DNA from 4 places in the Sporosarcina sp. P3 genome. Region 3 is predicted to be linked to each of the others. Evidence: riboswitches for the same ligand, from Rfam matches in the RefSeq annotation. Region 3 holds a riboswitch; each other region holds the start of a gene.
The links. A riboswitch is a leader RNA that binds a small molecule or an ion and turns the genes downstream of it on or off. The one in region 3 is predicted to bind thiamine pyrophosphate.
Positions count from the first base shown of each region.

Region 1: another riboswitch for thiamine pyrophosphate. It lies ahead of thiC (phosphomethylpyrimidine synthase ThiC); the one in region 3 lies ahead of CSV61_RS07490 (ABC transporter ATP-binding protein).
Region 2: another riboswitch for thiamine pyrophosphate. It lies ahead of thiM (hydroxyethylthiazole kinase); the one in region 3 lies ahead of CSV61_RS07490 (ABC transporter ATP-binding protein).
Region 4: another riboswitch for thiamine pyrophosphate. It lies ahead of CSV61_RS10305 (thiamine phosphate synthase); the one in region 3 lies ahead of CSV61_RS07490 (ABC transporter ATP-binding protein).

Region 1 is NZ_PDZE01000001.1:354,563-358,231, reverse strand. It holds gene thiC (phosphomethylpyrimidine synthase ThiC) at 1-1,577, opposite strand, end outside; TPP riboswitch at 1,696-1,813, opposite strand; gene CSV61_RS01765 (calcium/sodium antiporter) at 2,338-3,291, shown strand; gene CSV61_RS01760 (response regulator transcription factor) at 3,438-3,669, opposite strand, start outside.
Region 2 is NZ_PDZE01000003.1:185,550-189,218, forward strand. It holds gene CSV61_RS05245 (hypothetical protein) at 75-1,271, opposite strand; TPP riboswitch at 1,464-1,566, shown strand; gene thiM (hydroxyethylthiazole kinase) at 1,629-2,399, shown strand; gene thiD (bifunctional hydroxymethylpyrimidine kinase/phosphomethylpyrimidine kinase) at 2,419-3,234, shown strand; gene thiE (thiamine phosphate synthase) at 3,234-3,669, shown strand, end outside.
Region 3 is NZ_PDZE01000004.1:298,470-302,138, reverse strand. It holds gene CSV61_RS07500 (ABC transporter substrate-binding protein) at 1-522, opposite strand, end outside; gene CSV61_RS07495 (ABC transporter permease) at 519-1,271, opposite strand; gene CSV61_RS07490 (ABC transporter ATP-binding protein) at 1,268-2,038, opposite strand; TPP riboswitch at 2,123-2,220, opposite strand; gene CSV61_RS07485 (TetR/AcrR family transcriptional regulator) at 2,627-3,196, shown strand; gene CSV61_RS07480 (YhgE/Pip domain-containing protein) at 3,236-3,669, shown strand, end outside.
Region 4 is NZ_PDZE01000007.1:67,338-71,006, forward strand. It holds gene CSV61_RS10295 (heavy metal translocating P-type ATPase) at 1-1,059, shown strand, start outside; gene CSV61_RS10300 (Crp/Fnr family transcriptional regulator) at 1,037-1,726, shown strand; TPP riboswitch at 1,784-1,892, shown strand; gene CSV61_RS10305 (thiamine phosphate synthase) at 1,963-2,562, shown strand; gene thiS (sulfur carrier protein ThiS) at 2,546-2,752, shown strand; gene CSV61_RS10315 (thiazole synthase) at 2,749-3,522, shown strand; gene CSV61_RS10320 (ThiF family adenylyltransferase) at 3,519-3,669, shown strand, end outside.

The DNA of each region.
Region 1 (3,669 bases), on a different contig from region 3:
TCATCATGATATTCCATCGCGCGTTCAGGATCCAAACTTAAATTAAATTGATCTCTCCAACGGAATTCGAAACGGGCTTTTGATAAAGCGTCATCGCGTTTTTGTGCATTCGGATGGCCTTTTGCTAAATCAGCTGCATGGGCTGCGATTTTATACGTTATGACGCCTTCACGTACATCATCTTTATTCGGTAAACCGAGATGTTCTTTAGGCGTTACATAGCATAACATGGCCGTCCCGAACCAACCGATCATAGCCGCACCAATAGCGGATGTGATGTGATCGTAGGCAGGAGCAATATCTGTCGTCAAAGGACCGAGTGTATAGAAAGGTGCTTCTTGGCATATCTCCATTTGCTTATCAACGTTTTGCTTAATTAAATGCATAGGCACATGTCCTGGACCTTCTACCATGACTTGCACATCATGGGTCCAAGCAATTCTTGTAAGTTCTCCAAGTGTTTCAAGTTCAGCGAATTGTGCCTCGTCATTGGCATCAGCAATGGAGCCGGGACGTAATCCATCTCCTAATGAAAAGGCAATATCGTACTGTTTCATAATTTCACATATATCTTCAAAGTGTGTGTACAGAAAGCTTTCTTTATGATGCAACATACACCACTGGGCCATAATAGAACCACCTCGTGAGACAATTCCAGTCACGCGATGAATGGTCATGGGAATATAACGGAGCAGAACACCCGCATGGATTGTAAAGTAGCTGACACCTTGCTCTGCCTGCTCGATCAATGTGTCGCGGAATACTTCCCATGAGAGGTCCTCGACTTTGCCATTTACTTTTTCCAACGCTTGGTATAATGGAACCGTACCCACTGGAACAGGGGAGTTGCGAATGATCCATTCACGTGTTGTGTGAATGTTCTTTCCGGTTGATAAATCCATGATGTTGTCTGCGCCCCAACGTGTAGCCCATGTCATCTTTTCTACCTCTTCAGCAATGGATGAGGAGACAGCAGAATTTCCGATATTCGCATTAATTTTCACATGGAATTTACCTCCGATAATCATCGGTTCCGCTTCTGGATGGTTAATGTTAGACGGGATAATTGCCCGTCCTCTCGCTACTTCATCCCGTACAAGTTCAGGCGTCACATTTTCACGGATGGCAATAAACTCCATTTCAGGTGTAATAATACCTTTGCGCGCATAATGCATTTGCGTAACATTCATGCCTTTTTTTGCTCGTAATGGTTTTCGTTTCAACAATGGAAATTCTGCATCTTTTTGCATGTGTTCCATTGAACGATAGCCATTATCCTGTGGCTTCACTTGTCTGCCGTCATATTCTTCTACATCATTTCGTTCCACTATCCAGTTCTTTTTGATCATTGGAAGTCCTTTTTTAATATCTACTTGATAACCTGCTTCCGTATATTTCCCGCTTGTATCATAAACACGGAAAGGTTCATTCGCTATTTCGCCTTGATCAGTTAGAGTCGGTGATAGCTCAATTTCGCGCATCGGTACGAGTATGTCTGGACGACTTCCTTGTACGTAAACCTTTCTACTGGCCGGAAAACATTCATGGATCTGGATTTCTTCTTTCTTCTCTTGCATGTTGTCATCGTCTCCTTTTGAGGGGTGACATGACTCGGTTCAAGGAAAGGGAATCGGCAACAAAAAAGACCAGTTCCATAAATAGGACCTGGTCTTCAAAACGCAAAAATACGCGTCGCTGATAAAATGAAAACTTCCCTACGCTGGTACGAGCCAGATCAGGTCCAAAGAGTCCGGAATGCGTGTACTATCATTCCATCTCAGTCCAATTACGTTGGACACCCCTAGTTATAGTATTTAATTGTGTGAACAGGGATAGTCTATCATATCTTATCTAACTTTTAAAGAGTTTTTATACTTATAAATTCCATAGATACCGTTATTTACATGATACCCATGTTATTTAAGGAAGTAGAAATGTAAGATCAGGAAGATCTGGTTTGTAGAACTGGTTCAATGCACAGGCTATTTTAATAAAATCTTTTTACTACCACTTAAAAGAGCAAGTAGAGTTGGGAAGTAGATTCATGTGCATGACTTGTAGGATGCATAAGTAGTGATGACGTGAGATAATCAAAATGAAAAAATAATAGAAGGGAGGATTCCTGGTGAAGAGTGTACATCGTATAAAATATGAGTGACTGGACAGGATGATTGCAATGGAGATGTAGAGTCAAATACATATTGTAATATTCATCATTGTGCTTGTCATGAAGTGCATCAAGTATGCAGGATTTGAACCAATTATTTTATGCTAGACATGACCTACTTACATACAGCTAATTAATCATTTTATTCCTATGGAGGAGGTAACAACTACATGATCTATGTTTTACTCATTATTGGATTTGTATTATTGATCAAGGGAGCCGACTTTTTTGTAGATGGTTCTTCCAATATCGCAAGGCTGCTGCAAATCCCACCTATTTTAATCGGGCTCACGATTGTAGCACTCGGAACGAGCTCACCCGAAGCAACGGTCAGTATTATAGCCGCATTAGGCGGAAATGCGGACGTTTCTGTCGGGAACGTAGTGGGAAGTAATATATTTAATATTACTATGGTTGTCGGCATAGCGGCATTTTTGTTCCCGTTGAAGGTACAAAGCGAAACGATCCGTAAAGAGATTCCATTCACATTATTAGCAAGTATAGTGATGTTAGTATTGATGAGTGATATGGCACTGCAAGGCTTCAGCAGCAATGTAATCACGCGTAGTGATGGAATGATTTTCTTAATATTCCTTTCGATCTTTATGTATTATGTGATTGAACTTGGCCTCAGAAGCCGTCAAAATGCCACGCTTACACAAGCGACAGGGAACGTGAAGTGGGGGAAGAATATACTCATTACTCTAGTCGGATTGGCTGCGATTATATTCGGAGGAGATTTAGTTGTCGATAATGCTACGAAAATCGCTTATTCTCTTGGCATGAGTGAAACGTTGGTCGGTCTGACAATCATCGCAATCGGTACTTCTCTACCCGAATTGGTTACGTCGATTTCAGCTGCTTTGAAAAAGGAAAGTGAAATCGCTTTAGGAAACATTGTCGGGAGCAATATTTTTAACATCCTATTTGTTCTCGGCGCTTCCTCTGTCATTACGCCCATTGCAGTGAACGATAAAGTATTTATCGATGTGATTATTATGATTGCATTGACGTTCATATTGTTGGTATTCGCTAGAACTGGCTTCAGGATTGGTAAGCGTGAAGGTCTCATGCTAGTTCTAGCGTACGTTGCATATTTAGTGTATGTTATTTTGCGTAATTAATAAAAAATCATTCGAATTTGCTGCTATAGGACAATCTCATGTATAACAATGCAAAAGAAGTTGCTCGAACCGATCCATAAAGAAAAGGCTACTCTCCATTCATTCGTGGAAAGTAGCCTTTTCTATCGTTAAAGCGTGTTATGTAATTATCTCCACTTATAGCCGATCCCCCAAACTGTCACCAAAATTTCCTCTATAGGAAAATTCGACTTCCTCAACTTATCCCGTAAATTTCGAATATGCGAATCAACAGTCCGAACTTCTGTATATGTGTCATATTCCCATGCTACTTGAAGCAAATCTTCTCGTGTGAACGTCCGATTGGGCCGGGTCATCATTGCTTCTATAATATAGAATTCCTTTAATGTAAGACGAACT
Region 2 (3,669 bases), on a different contig from region 3:
AAAGTATTTAGTTATTTATATAGCCGTACATAAAACTGAACAAAGCCTAAAGATAGCACTATTTTACACCTGCATTAATTACACGTCATATAACGCCAATAATTATCCCCAAGTACGCCTGTCAAATACGCTAATCCTTCACTTTCCGTACGATGTAGCGCGCGCCAGTCCTCATCATCAAGCGCTAGGTAGACTTCATGATGAGGCGCATCATTATGATAGCCAACTAGATCTAGGTTCCCTTGTTCATCCAAATGAGCTTTCATTTCGTAATGTATAGGCGGTGAGGCGGTCAGGGGATTGCCCACGTCGTGGTTGATCGCAAAATGAACTTCAGTCGAGTCCCCTTCCAACCTCTCGATTTCTATACCATCTACAGAAGCATGGTCATGACGCTTATACCGTTTCATATAATTCAATCCAATAGAAGGTCCGGTTGCTTTCGTAAATTGCAGTGCGTTGTCTTCTCCAACAAACTTTCCTTCTATATCCACACGGGTGCGGAAGCTTTCTCCTTCCGCATTGAAATCCCGATCATCCCCTGTAAAGTATGGGATTGGTGAGAAGAGATTCGGATTTTTTATGATATCTTCCTTTAAAAATGTTGTATAGCGGAACTTCCATCGCTTCACTTCTTTTTGTTTTTCCCTGTCGGCCACCGGTTTTAGTAATCGATCTCGTTGCTTAACCCGCACAGAAAAGGTATACACTTCTTCTGTTGGTTTATTATCAGGATTTGGAGGCATAATTCCTTCATACACTTTTGATACAATCGATTTACTAACATTCATTTTCTGATTGCTGTCAATCAACGGACGCGTTGCCGAAACACTGTATACCACTGGCTCCGAAGAACTTACCTCGCGATCAATAAAACGATTATCAGTAATTGTCTCGAGGTATTGACCGTTACGGTAAATATCGAACTTCTCCACATCTTTAATCCATTCCCATGAAAGGGCAATTTGCGATGAAGCGGCAATCGTTGTAATTACTAAGCGTTGTAAAGGATGTTCATCTTTCTGTACTTCTGTCAAGGCCGAAGTCTGGATCACGATTACATCTTGAACCCGTTCTTCCTCTACCCGTTCTACTGTATATTGGAAAGGATGTGACGGATCTAGCTCCCCGTCCGTAAAATTCGGAGCCGTCCCTTCATATACTTGCCGATCATTTTTATAGACACGGTAATAACCACCAATATCACTCCATGTAAACGATATATCATCCAATGAATGATCCATCTGTTGAATTTCGAATAATTTCTTCATTTGCGATCTGCTCCCTTTTATCTATTTCATCTGAAACAGTTATACGCCTTCAGATAATTATGTAACATTCAGCATATAGTTATACCTGTTCTTCTATGCGCAATCACTCATTTTCGAGTACTTCTATCTCGTTATACCAGTATTATTTTAACCTTTTTCATGTATATGATATAATGAGCTCGTCTGATACATAGCCACCACTAGGGGTGCCTTCTTTTTGGCTGAGATGCAAGTATGCAAACCCTTTGAACCTGATCTAGTACATTCTAGCGGAGGAAAGTGGGTAGTTTTCATACCCAATCGCCCATCCACGCATGGGCTTTTTGTATATATACCTTTAATAGGAGGAATAGAAACATGCAGCTTATTCAACAACTTCGTCAACAACAACCGCTCGTTCACTGCATTACAAATTTTGTAGTCGCAAATTTCCAGGCAAATGGTTTATTAGCACTAGGTGCTTCTCCTGTTATGGCGGATGCAGTAGAAGAAGCAGAAGATATCGCAAGAATTGCTGCCTGTAGTATTTTAAATATCGGTACGTTAAAGCAACAGACGGTGGATGCCATGATTCTCGCTGGAAACAGCGCTCGCGCAGCAGGGAAACCTGTCGTACTAGACCCAGTAGGTGCAGGAGCTACACCTTTTCGTAAAGCTAGCGCGTTGAAAGTGCTAGAGGAAGTCGATATTACACTGATCCGCTGTAATGAAGGAGAACTTGCTGCGATTGCAGATATCCCTTGGACCGCCAAAGGTGTCGATGCAGGTGAAGGTTCTGCAGACATCGAAGATATCGCGAAAAAGACTGCACGCAAATACAATTGTCTCGTCGCAGTATCAGGCGAAGTCGATATAGTCACGGACGGCCATTCCATGTTATCCATTACAGGCGGCCATCCCATGATGACTACCATTACGGGTACTGGGTGTTTACTCAGTTCTGTCACAGGTGCTTTTCTCGCCATAGGAATGGAAAACCCTTTGGAATCCGTAGCAGATGCACTCTCATTTTATAAACGGGCTGGTGAACAAACAGCAAAAATTTCCCGCGGGCCTGGAGACTTTGCTGTAAACTTCTTAAATACATTACATACATTGGATCGCGATTCAAAAACATTTTTGGCATAATAGACAGGAGGTTTTTCAATTGACAGTACAAGTGGCATTAACCATTGCTGGTTCGGATAGCGGAGGAGGTGCAGGAATTCAGGCTGACTTAAAGACGTTTCAGGAGCTAGGTGTATTCGGGACTTCTGCCATAACCGCAGTGACTGCTCAGAACACACACGGTGTTCACGGTGTGTATCCAATACAGACAGACGGAGTCATAGCACAAATACGTGCCGTGCTTGATGACTTTGATGTAAAAGCCTGTAAAACCGGCATGCTGTTTTCGGCAGAAATTATTACTGAAGTAGCTGCATTGTTAAAAGAATATCCGCCGATTCCTTTAGTCATTGACCCTGTCATGATTGCGAAAGGTGGACAATCTTTACTGCAACAACAAGCGATTCAAGCACTTAAAGAACATTTATTACCACTGGCTACAATTGTGACGCCAAATATACCTGAAGCGGAAGTACTGACTGGAATGGAAATACAGACAGACGAAGATATTCGGAAAGCCGCAACCGCATTTATCAACATGGGAGCGAAAGCTGTTGTCATGAAAGGCGGTCACCGCAATGACGTGCTAGATGCAAAGGATTATTACGCAGATGAGGAAGGTCAATCCTTCACAGTGACAACGCCTTGGATTCAAACCAAAGATACACATGGGACCGGATGCACATTTGCGGCAGCTTTGACGAGTTTCCTAGCAAAAGGCTGTTCCTTACCGGATGCAGTTGCCGAAGCGAAACAATTCATACAAGCTGCGATTGAACATGGCTTGAAAATCGGGTCAGGACACGGCCCAACAAATCACTGGGCATACGCTGAATTAAAAAAGGAGATGCATTAATGCGAAATATGGAAGTAAAAAAAGCATTAAGCCTTTATTTTATTATGGGCACACCGAACTCAGGAAATCAGGACCCATTGGCAATAGTAGAAGCGGCTCTTCAGGGTGGTGTCACATGTTTTCAGTTGCGTGAGAAAGGATTACATGCACTTGAAGGTGAAGCTTTACTCGGTTTTGCCAAAAAGTGTCAGGAACTCTGTAAATTGTATCGCGTTCCTTTCATCGTCAATGACGATGTGGATCTGGCATTGGCCATTCATGCAGACGGAGTTCATGTAGGACAAGACGACGAACAGGCAGACAGCGTGCGTCAGCGAATCGGTCCGGATATGTGGCTAGGTGTTTCAACTCACAATGTACAAGAAGTTCGACTTGCACAATCAATTGGCGCGGATTATATAGGACTGGGTCCGATCTATCCGACGTCAACTAAAC
Region 3 (3,669 bases):
GTCGATCATATTCACTTTGTCATAATCGCCGCCATCATTCGTAACCATCGTTTTAATCAGAGACTCGTTTAGTGGAATCCCTGGATAGCCAATTGTTTTGCCTTCAAGATCTTTAGGTGATTGAATCGAACTTTCCTCTAGCATGACGGTGTAATTTAGTGGCTCTCGTACAATGGAAGCGATGGCTTTAATTGGAATGCCCTCGTTTGCTTGCGCTAAAATGACATCCGGTTGGTAATACAGTCCAAGAGTCACTTTTCTTGCTGCGGTCAAGTTCATTGGGTCAGTCGGATTGGCAGGAAATTGTATGTCCACTTCCACGTTCTCTTCATTGAAATAGCCTTTTTCCTGGGCTACATAAATATAGCTATGTACTGCATTCGGATACCAGTCGAGCATGATGCTAACTTTTTTCATTTCATTGTTCGGTGTCTCTTCGTCGGCTACGGGAGTCTTATCAGTATTGCACCCAGCTAGCAGTACAAGAAGAAAAGTGATGCTTAGAAACAGACGTTTTTTCATTGATGATTCCTCCATTGTAAAAAGTGTTTTTCCAATACAACGATGAGTAGAAAGAAGATAATGCCAACCGCAGAAAGCAAGACGATCGGTGCGAATACAGCAGCACTGTCAAATTGCGTCATCATTCTTCTGCTAAAATATCCAAGTCCTGCCTGAGCCCCTAGCCATTCCCCAATGGCCGCACCGATCACGCTCAATGTGACCGCTACTTTGAGTCCAGAGAAGAAAGATGGCAAAGCGGAAGGGAGATCTAATTTATAGAAAATGTCTTTTGCGGATGCACCCATTGTTCGCATTAATTCCCGTAAGTTTTTATCTGATGAGCGTAAGCCGTCGAAAACACTAACGGTAATCGGGAAAAATGTGATGAGTACGGTGACTGCGACTTTACTCCAAATGCTGTAGCCGAACCATAAAACGAAAATCGGTGCGAGCGCAATGATGGGGATCGTTTGCGACGCGATTAGGATAGGGTAAAACGCCTGCTCGATAGGTTTCTTACTATACATCGCAATCGCCAGTGTGGATCCGATTAGGATTGAAATCGATAATCCAATGAAAATGGTTAAAGCTGTCGGAGGTAAGTGGTGGATAAATAGCTCCGTTTTCAGCTCCCATAATCGAATTAAAATCGCTGAAGGAGATGGGAAGAGAAAGCTTTTGTCGTAAAGACGAGCGCTAATTTCCCATACACCGAGTAAGATGGCAACGAAAAGTATAGACCAACTGTATGAAGTGATCTTCTTCATAGTCGCGCCCCCGAACGAAGCTCACTAATAAGTTGCTCTTTCAGTTTCAACAGTTCTGGCTGTGCCAAGTCCCGCATAGTGCGTGGTCGGCTAAGAGGCACGATGACTTCGCGAATCGTCTGTACCGGTTTGTCGGCGAGTACAAAAATGCGATCGGACAGAAATAAAGCTTCGTCGATATCATGCGTGATGAACACGATCGTTTTATCGAGCTTTTGCCATTGATCGATCAACCATTCTTGCATGGTTAGCCGTGTGATCGCATCGAGCGCGCTAAATGGCTCGTCCAGTAGTAAAATATTGGAGCCGGTCAAGATCGTTCGTAAAAATGAAACCCGTTGTCGCATCCCGCCTGATAAATTCCCAGGATAAGCGTTTTCTTCGCCTGCGAGTCCGAAGTCAGTGAGGAGTTGAATGATCTGATTGGCAGACGGTTTACCGCCTTGAAGTTCTAACGGTAGTCGGACGTTTTCAAGAATCGTTCGCCAAGGCATCAGCAAGTCTTGCTGCGGCATATAGCCGACTTTGCCTAATCGCTTCGTCGTCACTTCTCCGTTCAATGAAATCTCCCCATTGTCGGGATTCTCAAGACCGGTGACCAGTCGGAATAACGTGCTTTTTCCGTACCCGCTCGGTCCAATGATGCTGACGAATTCGCCTTCATTTACATGCCAGTCGACTTGATCAAAAATCGCAGTTGGTTTCGAAGCATTGGTTGCTTGATAATGAAAAGATACATTTGTGAACTCTAAAACTTTAGTAGTCATATGGTTACCACTTCTCATTTCTTCAAAAAGTATATACAAAAAAACCCCTTCTCTGTTCGAAGCGGTTGCATAGTTCGGCCTAAATCCGTCATATGTCCACTTCCCTCCGCTAGCATTATCTAGAGCAGGTTCAAGGGTTAAGGCGAACGCCTCTCTCAGCAAAAGCACCCCTAGTGTTGTTCCTTCTCTTATCGTTACATAGACTAGTAAAGTAGTCAATGTCAATTTAGTAAATATTCTAAGAGGCTGGGACATAACTATCTCACCCCGTTTCCCTGCACTCCGAGAGGCACGCTTTCCGAGGGGCGTGGCTTGAGCCAAGCGAACAACGTAGGGTTCGCTTTGCCGTATTTCTGTGTACTTTGCAGAAATTAAGGCACCTGTCCAGGGTCTCAGGACGCACGCTGATCCCTCAGGAGTCGGCCTTTCTCCGTTCGGGTACACTCTGTTACTCTAAAAAATATTTTCTGTTCAGTCCCAACCTTATTACGAATCAGCAATCCTGTTGCATTTAATGGATAACCTGTGTAATATAATGACTAACAGACCGAAATGGTATTTCGGTCACTTTTTGAAGGAAGTGTCATAATGGATCGCAGAGAAGAAATTATGTTGGCGGCTGAAAAATCATTTTCGATGTTCGGATATAAAGCAACTACGATGGATCAAGTAGCGAAGATTGCGAACGTGGGTAAGGGCACAATCTATACATTTTTCTCGAATAAAGAAGAGTTATTTCATTCGATTGTTTGGAAAATGGTTGAAGAAATGAAAGACCTCTCTGAGCGCACAGCTAAGGAAGGTGCGTCTTTTCAAGAGAATGCCCATGCGCGCATTATGCAACTGCTGAAATTTCGCGAAACACATCAGTTATTCATTAAATTGATTGAAGAGGAAAAAGAATTGCGTACACCTGCCGTGGGAGATGTGTTAACTACTATAGAGAAGGAAATAGTGAAATTCATTGCTGGGAAAATTGAGCGAGGCGTCGCAAAAGGTGAACTAAAGCCGTGTAACAGCGAGCTGATTGCGTATCTTTTATTCAAATCTTATGTAGCGCTAGTTAATGATTGGTCAAAAACGCATGATGAACAATTGACAGAAGAGCAAATCACGGACGTTTTGAACGATACGATCTTCTCCAGTTTGTTAGTGTGATGTGCGGATGATGGAATATAGAGTGAGGGTTTATGTGAAATGAATAAAATTTGGTTTATAGTCAGACGGGATCTTCGGAATATTTTCAAAAATAAAGCAGCAATCATTGTCATTGCGGCCATTGCGTTTCTTCCTTCCCTTTATGCTTGGATGAACATCCTCGCTTCGTGGGACCCATATTCCAATACGAAAGGCGTAGAAGTCGCGATCGTCAGTGAAGATGTAGGGGCGAAGATCGAAGACAAAGAATTCAATGTCGGAGATGAAGTGATTGTCTCGCTGACCACTAACGATGATCTCGGCTGGCAGTTCGTAACGAAAGATGAAGCGTTGACAGGCGTGAAGCACGGAGATTATTATGCTGCAATCATCATTCCGAAAGACTTCTCGGAGAATTTAAGCAGTGTCGTCACCGACGATATGAAGAAGCCAACATTGGATTATTATATCAATGAAAAAATCAATGCAATTTC
Region 4 (3,669 bases), on a different contig from region 3:
GCCCGTCATGGTGTGCTCATTAAAGGTGGCGACGTGATGGAGCAATTGGCGAAAATCGACACTGTCGTCTTTGATAAAACAGGTACTTTGACAAAAGGACGTCCCGAAGTAACCGATATTCATAGCTTTGGCATCGAAAAAGAGGAGCTACTGCGCCTAACTGCAGAAGCTGAACTACTGTCTGAACACCATCTCGGTCAAACCATTGTCCGTGAAGCCAAAAAACGCTCGATTCAGTTAAAACATCAAGCACAAGATGCAGAAGTTATGAAAGGTAACGGAATTCTAGCGGATGTAGAGGGACAGCAACTCGCAGCCGGCAACCGAAAGCTGATGGTTTTACAAGGGGTACCTATTTCTCCAGACATCGAAGCCTATGCATCCAAACGAGAAAAAGCAGGCAATACGGCTGTGTTCATTAGCATTCGTGGAGAAATCGCAGGTATTATTTCCATTGCGGATCAAATCCGTCCGGAAGCCGCAGCTGCTCTCGCCAAACTACGACAAAATGGGATTAAACAAATGATTATGCTAACGGGCGACAATGTTCATACAGCTCGCCTAGTCGGTGAACAACTTGGTCTCGACAATGTCCATGCAGAGTTGTTACCCGAAGAGAAAGTAGCAGCTGTACAAAAATTGAAAAAGCAAGGACACCGAGTCGCTATGGCGGGTGACGGAATCAATGACGCGCCTGCCATTGCCACTGCAGATATTGGGCTCGCGATGGGTAAAGGCGGAACCGACATTTCCATGGAAACAGCGGATATCGTCTTGATGGCGGATCGACTTGATCAATTCGCCCATGCGTATGCCTTATCGAAAGCAACGGTTAACAATATGAAACAAAATACATTTTTCGCAGTTGGCACAGTATTCCTCCTGTTAATTGGCGTACTGCTAGGCAAAGTCTTCCTAGCATCCGGAATGCTCGTCCACGAAGCGAGTGTACTCCTTGTCATATTGAACGCCATTCGATTAATACGCTATACTAGTGACAGAGCGTCCAATCGAAAGGTAAACGAGGTGAAAGTGAATGAGTCAGCAGCCCCACAATAACACGACCGATCATAGTATGTGTGTATCGCTTGTTCCACTGTTCAATCACTTGGAAACAGATCAGATGAAGCGCATTGTAGAACTCGCACGAAGCACCCCCTATCCACGGGGGAAAATTATTTACAACGAAGGCGACCGCTCCGAAGGCCTGTATATCTTGCATAAAGGACGAATCAAAGTATACCGTCTGTCGGAAAACGGAAAAGAGCAGATCGTACGAATTTTAGAACCGGGAGATTTCACGGGCGAGCTATCGTTATTTGATGCCAAACCTCATGACGCCTATGCAGAAACACTCGAACCCGTAGAATTATGCGTCATTCAACGAGACCAAATGCAACAACTGCTGCAAAAGCATCCCGCGATTTCATTGAAAATGTTGGAGGAATTCTCCTCCCGCCTCGGCCGGACAGAACAACGGGCAGCGCGAATCGGCATGGAATCTGCAGAAACGCGGATCGCCCTTTACCTGGCCGATTTATCAGAAGAACAACGTCAATTGAAAGTCGAATTACCAATGAGTCGCAAAGACCTTGCCTCTCACCTCGGAACGACACCCGAAACGATCAGTCGAAAATTAACTGTCTTCGAAGAGTCTGGTTGGATTCGACAATCCGGCATGAAAACGGTGGAAATTCTTGATTTGGATGCTTTGTTACTGTTATAAAAGAAATCCTTTTCATTCCACCGCGCACATGATACGCTAGTTCTGAAAACCAAATATTTTGACCATTAGGGGAATCCTTTACAAGGACTGAGAAAAGAGTGTGGCTCTGAAACCCTTATTACCTGAACAGGCTAGCACCTGCGGAGGGAAGTGGCGAGTCGTTCCGTAAATATTTCTGTCGACATTTCTACCACTTTCCGATTCAGGAAGTGGTTTTTTCTATTGGAGGTGAATGAATGAAATTACTTGGCGTGACCGACGACCGTCTTTCGGTTGAGGAACTAACACTACACTTGCAACAAACAGCACCGTATCTTGATGCCATTATTTTGCGGGAAAAGTCCAAGACAGATGAACAGTTGGAAGATTTGATCACACGTCTTGCAAGCAGTGGATTTTCACTCGACCGGCTCATTCTACACGCTAGACCTCACCTGGCGAGCAGGTTGAACATCAAAAAAGTGCAACTGACTAGTTATGGCATGTCGTTACGGGATGCACAACGGAAATTTCCCAAGCTCACTTTCGGTTGCTCGATTCATTCATCGGCAGAAGCAAAAGAAGCTGTGCAAGAAGGAGCGGACTGGCTCTTATACGGCCATGTTTTCGAAACGAATTCGAAGCCCGGACTCCCAGCACGCGGAACGGAAGAATTGTTTTCTATTGCAGAGCGTAGTCCGATTCCTGTGTATGCAATTGGCGGAATTCAGCCGCATCACTTGCTCGACTTACAGCGAAACAACGTAGCAGGTGCGGCCGTATTATCCCCTATGCGTTCACTAAACGTCTTACAAGGTTATAGAAAAGGAGTGGTATCTAGTGGAGAAAGTGATTGACCTGAACGGTAAGTCGTATTCCGTCGTTCCGGAAGTAGGGACGATCCAGCAGTTACTTGAGCATTTAGGACTTGGTGATCGTATTTTGATTGTAGAGAAAAACAAAGAGATTTTGCAGAAAGAGTACTACGATGCACCGATTATGGACCGAGATCAAATTGAAATCATACATTTTGTAGGAGGCGGATGAAGATGTTAAAAATTGCAGATAAAGAATTCTCTTCACGGTTATTACTAGGTACAGGGAAATACCCTTCATTTGACATACAAAAGCAAGCTGTTGCGGTGTCGGAAGCAGAAATCCTGACGTTTGCGGTACGACGCATGGATATTTTCGAAAAATCACAACCCAATTTCCTCGAGCAACTAGATTTAACGCGCTATACATTGCTACCGAATACGGCAGGAGCGAATACAGCAGAAGAAGCCGTACATATCGCACGTCTCGCCAAAGCATCCGGACTATGCGACATGGTAAAAGTTGAAATCATCGGGTGTAGCCGTTCATTACTCCCTGATCCCGTGGAAACATTACGTGCGTCTGAAATGCTGTTAGAAGAAGGCTTCATTGTATTACCTTATACGTCAGACGATGTGGTGCTCGCGAGAAAACTATGCGAATTAGGCGTTCACGCTATCATGCCAGGCGCTGCGCCAATCGGTTCGGGCAGAGGCATTCTGAACCCACTGAATCTATCATTCATCATCGAGCAATCCAATGTGCCCGTCATCATTGACGCTGGCGTCGGCTCGCCAAAAGACGCGGCTTTTGCGATGGAACTCGGAGCAGACGGTGTATTGTTGAATACGGCAGTATCCGAAGCCGCCAATCCTATCATGATGGCGGAAGCAATGAAGTTGGCGATCGAAGCGGGACGTCTCGGTTATAAAGCTGGGCGTATGCCAGTGCGTGACTATGGCGTAGCTAGTAGTCCAACTGAAGGGCTTGTGACGAATTGATTAGTAAATATTCTCGGCAAGAGCTGTTTGCCCCCATCGGACCAGTTGGTCAACAGCGTATTCGCGAGGCAAAAGTTTTCGTCTTAGGAGCTGGTGCACTCGGTTCTGCCGGAGCGGAGATGCTAGTGCGCGCGGGTGTCGGCGAAC